Regions from separate parts of the Actinomadura geliboluensis genome, predicted to be linked through region 3. Evidence: predicted binding sites of a transcription regulator. Region 3 holds the regulator's gene; each other region holds the start of a gene.
What was found. Region 3 encodes HrcA, which represses chaperone genes, less so after heat shock. Its sites were predicted from a motif close to TTGGCACTCTCNNNNNGAGAGTGCCAA; they were not measured.

Region 1 (2,263 bases), on a different contig from region 3:
TGCTCGGGCTGCTGGCCGACCCCGGCGACCTCCCCGGCCAGATCCTGCCCGCGCTGATCATCGGGTTCGTGCTGCTGCTGATCGCCCGTCCGGTATCGGTCGTGCTGTCCACGGTCGGGTTCAAGCTGACCTGGGGCGAGAAGATCTTCACCTCCTGGGCCGGGCTGCGCGGCGCCGTGCCGATCGTCCTCGCCACCATCCCGATGGTCGCCGACATCCCGAACGCCGACCGGCTGTTCGCGATCGTCTTCAACATCGTCGTCCTGTTCACCCTGCTCCAGGGGCCGACGCTGCCGCTCGTCGCGCGCTGGTGCCGGCTGTCCGGCGACGAGCAGACCCGCGAGCTGGACGTGGAGGCCGCGCCGCTGGAGGAGCTGCACGCCGACCTGCTGGAGGTCCGGATCCCCGCCGACTCGATGCTGAGCGGCGTGGAGATCTTCGAGCTGCGGCTGCCGCCGGGCGCGTCCGTCACCCTCATCGTGCGGGAAGGGTCGAGCTTCGTCCCCGAACCCACCACGCCCTTGCAGTCCGGTGACACCCTCCTGGTCGTGACCACCGACTCCGTGCGCGAGGCGGCGGAGCGGCGGCTGCGCGCGGTCAGCCGCAAGGGCAAGCTGGCGGGCTGGTTCGGCGAGACCGGCACCTGATGCGCCCGCCCACGGCCCGCCCGCGGCCCGCCTTGGGACGAACCCGCAGGTCTGAGGTACGGGGCTTCGAGGGACGGATTCGTGACCGGCCTGGGAACAGGCCGGGGGCGAATCCTGTTCCACGCATGGGTACCATTAGCAGTCGTTCAGAGTGAGTGCCAGTCCGGACTCCGCCGGGCTGAGTCAGCTAGGAGGAACCGTGCCGACGTATCAGTACGTTTGCACCGAGTGCGGCGAGCCTCTGGAGGTCGTGCAGAAGTTCAGCGACGACGCGCTGACCGAATGCCCGGCGTGCAGCGGCAAGCTCCGCAAGGTCTTCTCCGCGGCGGGAATCATCTTCAAGGGGTCGGGCTTCTACCGCACCGACAGCCGCGGCTCCGGCAAGTCGTCCTCGACCGCGGGCTCGTCGTCGAGCGCCTCGTCCAACGGCTCGTCGGGCGGCTCCGCCAACGGCTCCTCGGGCGACTCCGGCTCGGCGGGCTCGTCCTCGTCGCCCTCCGGCGCGTCGGCGTCGTCCGGCGGCGACTCCTCGTCGTCCAGCAAGTCCTCGTCGTCCGAAAAGGTCGCCTGACCTCCTAGGACTCCTTTACGCCCGACCCGGCGGAACCCCTGCGGATCCGCCGGGCCTTCGGCGTTCCCGGGCGCCGGCTACATCTCAAGACGTAGCCGGTGCCCTTCTCATGCCCCGCGCGGGGTAGCGGAGTTCCCTTCTCGCGCCGGACGCGCACGGCACGCCTCCTCGCGACGATGAGGAGTAGGGAACGGCCCGCCCCGGGGCTCCGGCCGCCTCCGGCCGACTCCGGCCCGCTTCGGTCCGCTCTGGATTCCGTTCCCGCCGCAGCGTCCTCGGGGATTTCGAGATAGTACTTGACATCTCTCGGGGAGCGAGACATTCTGAGTCATCGCGACATATCTCGTCTTTCAGCGCCCCAGGAGAGGAACATGAGCGCACCGAGCCCGGCTCCCCCCAGACCCCCGTCCCACCGGCTCGCCGGACTGATCGCCGGACGGCGCACCAAATGGGCCGTCCTGGCCCTGTGGATCGTCCTGCTGATGGCCCTCGGCCCGCTCGCCGGCAAGCTCGGCGACGTCGAGGAGAACGACGCGGCCGCCTGGCTCCCCGCGGGCGCCGAGTCGACCCAGGTCGTCGAGCTGGAGGAGCAGTTCCGCAAGGACGAGACGATGCCCGCCGTCATCGTCTACGAGCGGTCCGGCGGGATCACCGCGGCCGACCGCGCCAAAGCCGCCGCGGACGTGGGCGCGCTGCAGAAGCTCCCCGGCGCCCAGAAGGTGGCGGGGCCGTTCCCGTCCGAGGACGGCAAGGCCCTGCAGACGCTCGTGCCGCTCACCGACGTGGACATCACCGCCGCCGTCGACGAGGCACGCGACATCGCCAAGCGCGGGCCTCCCGGGCTGACCGCCCACGTCACCGGCCCCGCCGGCAGCGGCGCCGACATGTTCAAGGTCTTCAACAGCCTCGACGGCTTCCTGCTCATGGCCGCGGGCGCCGTCGTCATCGTCCTGCTGCTCTTCATCTACCGCAGCCCTCTTCTGTGGATCGTCCCGGTACTCAGCGCCGTCTTCGCCCTGGGGCTCGCCCAGTCGTCGGTGTATCT
Region 2 (2,263 bases), on a different contig from region 3:
TCCTTGCCGACCTTCTCGAACGCCTCCGCGATCAGCTCGCCGATCTGCGGGTCCTGCGCGGAGATGGTCGCGACGTGCGCGATCTCGTCCTTCTCGACGATCTCGCGGGCCGACTTCAGCAGCTGGTCGGACACGTGCTGGGCGGCGGCGTCGATGCCGCGCTTGAGCGCGAGCGGGGACGCGCCGGCGGCCACGTTGCGGGTGCCCTCCCGGACCAGCGCCTGCGCGAGGACGGTCGCCGTGGTGGTGCCGTCGCCCGCGATGTCGTTGGTCTTGGTCGCCACTTCCTTGGCGAGCTGGGCCCCGAGGTTCTCGTAGGGGTCCTCCAGCTCCACCTCGCGGGCGATGGTGACGCCGTCGTTGGTGATGGTCGGCGCGCCGAACTTCTTGTCGATGACGACGTTGCGGCCGCGCGGGCCGATCGTCACCTTGACGGCGTCCGCGAGAGCGTTGACGCCGCGCTCAAGAGCCCGGCGAGCGTCCTCCTCGAACTCCAGGATCTTCGCCATGCGGATACTCCTCTATTACGCGATCCGCCCCGGCAGCCCCGCCGAAGGCGGCGCCGACCGGGGCGGGTGCATCACGTCTCGGTGATTACTTCTCGATGACCGCGAGCACGTCGCGGGCCGAGAGGACGAGGTACTCCTCGCCGTTGTACTTGACCTCGGTGCCGCCGTACTTGCTGTAGAGCACGACCTCGCCGACCTTGACGTCGACCGGGACGCGCTCGCCCTTGTCGTCGACGCGACCCGGGCCAACGGCAAGGACGGTGCCCTCCTGGGGCTTCTCCTTGGCGGTGTCCGGGATCACCAGGCCCGACGCGGTGGTGGTCTCGGCCTCAAGCGGCTGGACGACGATGCGGTCCTCAAGCGGCTTGAGAACAACCTTGGTGGCGGTCGTCACGATCTGACCTCCCCTTCGATTGGTCCTCGGCCGGCCACGGATGACCGGCCAGCACATGTGACAGAAGAGGCGACCCTGGACCGGCCTGCCGTCGCGGGTGCCAGACCGACCTTGTCGCTGTTGTTGGCACTCTCAGTACGAGAGTGCCAGTCATGGAGACTATTCCGTGCTCGGGAGCCCGTCAACACGGACACGGAGGCACCGGGCGCCGTTCACCTGACGCTAACTTCGCTCCATGGACATCGCGTCGTTCCGGGCCCTGCGCACCCCCTCCGGCCAGGCACTCCTCGGCGAGGCGGCGGCGGCGGACGTCGGCGAGGACGGATTGCTCGCCACGGCGACGCGGCTGCGCGAACGACACGATCCCGCGCTGGTCGCAGCGGCGCTCACGCAGGTGCGGCTCCGGGAGCGGGCACGGGCCAAGTTCGGCCCGGACGCCGACCGCATGTACTTCACGCAGGCGGGCCTTGAGCAGTCCACCCGTGCGAGTGTGGCGGCGCACAGAGCGCGACGGTTCGCCGACCGGCTGGACGGCGCGCGTGTGCTGGACATGGGCTGCGGGATAGGGGCCGACCTCATCGCGCGGGCGCGCGCGGGCCTCACCGGCGAAGGCGTGGAACTCGACCCGTTGACGGCCGAGGTGGCGCAGGCGAACGTGACCGAATTCGGCCTCGACGCGTCCGTGCGCGTCGGCGACGCGACTGAGGCCGCTCTGGACGGCTTCGACGCGGTGTTCGCCGACCCCGGGCGGCGCACTGCACGGGGCAGGGTCTTCGACCCGCGCTCCTACGAGCCGCCGCTCGACGTCGTCCTGGACAGAGCGCAGAAGGTCCCTGGAGCGTGCGTCAAGGTGGCGCCCGGCATCCCGCATGAAGCCCTCCCGGACGGCGCAGAAGCCGAGTGGGTGTCGGTCCACGGCGACGTCAAGGAGGCGGCCCTCTGGCTGGGGTCGCTCGCAGGGGACGTCGGCCGCCGGGCCACGCTGCTGTCGTCCGACACCGACCCGCAGGTCTGGACATTGACCCCGCAAGTATCGGACGGCCCCGATGTCCGCCCATGGGGCCGTTACCTATACGAGCCCGACGGAGCGGTGATACGCGCCCATCTGGTGGGCGAGGTGGCAGAACTGGTCGGCGGCGGGCTGGCCGATCCGCAGATCGCGTACATCACGTCCGACCGGCTGTTCCCGACGCCGTTCGCGTCCGCCTACGAGATCGAGGACGTCATGCCGTTCTCGGTGAAGCGCCTGCGCGCCGAGCTGCGCCGCCGCGAGGTCGGGGTGCTGACGGTCAAGAAGCGCGGCTCGGCCGTCGACGTCGACCGGCTGCGCCGCGACCTCGGCTTCGCCGGGCGCCGGCCG
Region 3 (2,263 bases):
TGGCCGAGGAACGAGCGCTGGACCTGCTGGACCTCGCCGCGGCCGTGGCAGGTCTCGCACGTCTCCGGGTGGGTGCCCGGCGCGCAGCCGGACCCGTCGCAGGTGGCGCAGGCCACCGCGGTGTCGATGGACAGCTCGCGGGTCGTGCCGAACGCGGTCTCGGCGAGGTCGAGCTCGACCCGCAGCGTCGCGTTGCGGCCGCGCCGCGCCCGCGACCGCGGGCCGCGCTGGGTGGCCGTCCCGAAGAAGGCGTCCATGATGTCGCTGAACGGGAACCCGGCCCCGCCGAACCCGCCGGCCCCCGCGCCCGCCCCGGACGCGAACGGGTCCGCGCCGAGGTCGTACATCTCCCGCTTCTTGGGGTCGGAGAGCACCTCGTACGCCTGGGTGATCTCCTTGAACTTCTCCTGGGTCTCCGGATCCGGGTTGACGTCGGGGTGAAGCTCCCGCGCCAGCCGGCGGTAGGCCTTCTTCACCTCGTCGGCGCTGGCGTCGCGCCGGACCCCCAGGGTCGCGTAGTAGTCGTTCGCCACCTTACGACCCCGCCAGGATCTGTCCCACGTAGCGTGCCACTGCCCGTACCGCTCCCATCGTGCTGGGGTAATCCATGCGTGTAGGCCCGAGTACTCCGAGCCTGGCCAAGGTGAGGTCGCCGACCCCGTAGTCCGCGGCGACCACCGAGGTCGATCGGAGCCCCAGGTCGGGGTTCTCGGTGCCGATCCGCACCGTAACTGTAGAGGAGTCGCCGGTCTCGCCGAGCAGCCTCATCAGCACCACCTGCTCCTCCAGCGCCACCAGGACCTCCCGCAGGCTCTGCGAGAAGTCGACGGCGGCGAGGTTGGCCGCCCCGGCGAAAACGATCTTCTCCTCGTGCTTCTCGACGAGCGTCTCCAGCAGCACCGACAGCACCGCCGCCGCGACCGGCCGCTCGTCCGGCCCCACCTTCTCCGGAAGGTCGGCGACGGCCGTCGGCACGTCGCCGAGGCCGAGCCCGTCCAGGCACGTGTTGAGCAACGCCCGCAGGTGCCCGATCGATTCCTCGGAGATCGCGGCCGGCGTCTCGATGACCCGCTGCTCCACCCGCCCGGTGTTGGTGATCAGGACGAGCAGCAGCCGCCCCTCGGCGACCGGGACCAGCTCGACGTGCCGCACCGACGAGCGGGTCAGCGACGGGTACTGGACGACGGCGACCTGCCGGGTGAGCTGCGCGAGCAGCCGCACCGTGCGGCTGACCACGTCGTCCAGGTCGTAGGCGCCGGACAGGAACGTCTCGATCGCGCGCCGCTCGGCGACCGACAGCGGCTTGATCGTCGACAGCCGGTCGACGAACAGCCGGTAGCCCTTGTCGGTCGGGACGCGCCCGGCGCTCGTGTGCGGCTGGGTGATGTAGCCCTGCTCCTCCAGCACCGCCATGTCGTTGCGGATGGTCGCGGGCGACACACCGAGGTTGTGCCGGTCCGCCAGGGCCTTCGACCCCACCGGCTCGTTGGTGGAGACGAAGTCCTCGACGATGGCGCGCAGGACGGCGAGCTTGCGGTCGTCCAGCACGGCGTCACCTCCCTCGTCCGGTCGGCCGTTCCGCTGGCACTCCATACTCTAGAGTGCCAATTGTACGGCCCCGCACCCCCGATCGGAGTGCCCGCGCACTCCCCGCACGGCGGCGCGATCCTATCCGTATCGGACGCGGACGCCACGCCGAGGGACGAGGGGCGACACCGCCGGGCCGTCCCGCCGGGTTAATGTGCGGACCCGTGCGCAGTAAGGACTACGGAAACGACGTGCTCGCCGGCGACTGGCGCAGGCCGCGCAAGGGGCAGATCCCGGAGGTCCCCGCCGAGCCGGGGCTCGTCGCCGAGGACCCCGGCAGCGGCTTCTGCGGCGCGGTCGTCGGCTGCGACAAGTTCGGCGTCACGCTGGAGGACCGGTTCGGCAAGCGGCGCGTGTTCCCGCTGGCGAAGGCGGGCTTCCTGATCGACGGCAAGCCGGTCACCCTGGTCAGGCCCGCCGCGGCGCCCAAGGGGCCGGCGCGGTCGGCGTCCGGCTCGATCGCCGTCCAGGGGCTGCGCGCCCAGGTGGCCAAGGAGAGCCGCATCTACGTGGAGGGCGTCCACGACGCCGAACTGGTCGAGAAGATCTGGGGCCACGACCTGCGCGTCGAAGGCGTCGTCGTGGAGTACCTCGAAGGCGTCGACGACCTGCCCGCGATCGTCGAGGAGTTCGGCCCGGACGCCGACCGCCGCCTCGGCGTCCTGGTCGACCACCT

Region 1: the regulator HrcA is predicted to act here: its motif matches at 783-809, upstream of ACGFI1_RS06560 (FmdB family zinc ribbon protein).
Region 2: the regulator HrcA is predicted to act here: its motif matches at 1,027-1,053, upstream of groES (co-chaperone GroES).

Annotation. Positions count from the first base shown of each region.
Region 1 covers NZ_JBICUA010000002.1:224,877-227,139, reverse strand. Annotated here, with positions in the region: gene ACGFI1_RS06565 (potassium/proton antiporter) at 1-647, shown strand, start outside; gene ACGFI1_RS06560 (FmdB family zinc ribbon protein) at 847-1,218, shown strand; gene ACGFI1_RS06555 (MMPL family transporter) at 1,590-2,263, shown strand, end outside.
Region 2 covers NZ_JBICUA010000006.1:248,151-250,413, forward strand. Annotated here, with positions in the region: gene groL (chaperonin GroEL) at 1-509, opposite strand, end outside; gene groES (co-chaperone GroES) at 595-903, opposite strand; gene ACGFI1_RS21135 (class I SAM-dependent methyltransferase) at 1,139-2,263, shown strand, end outside.
Region 3 covers NZ_JBICUA010000001.1:746,020-748,282, forward strand. Annotated here, with positions in the region: gene dnaJ (molecular chaperone DnaJ) at 1-533, opposite strand, end outside; gene hrcA (heat-inducible transcriptional repressor HrcA) at 535-1,548, opposite strand; gene ACGFI1_RS03555 (DUF3097 domain-containing protein) at 1,752-2,263, shown strand, end outside.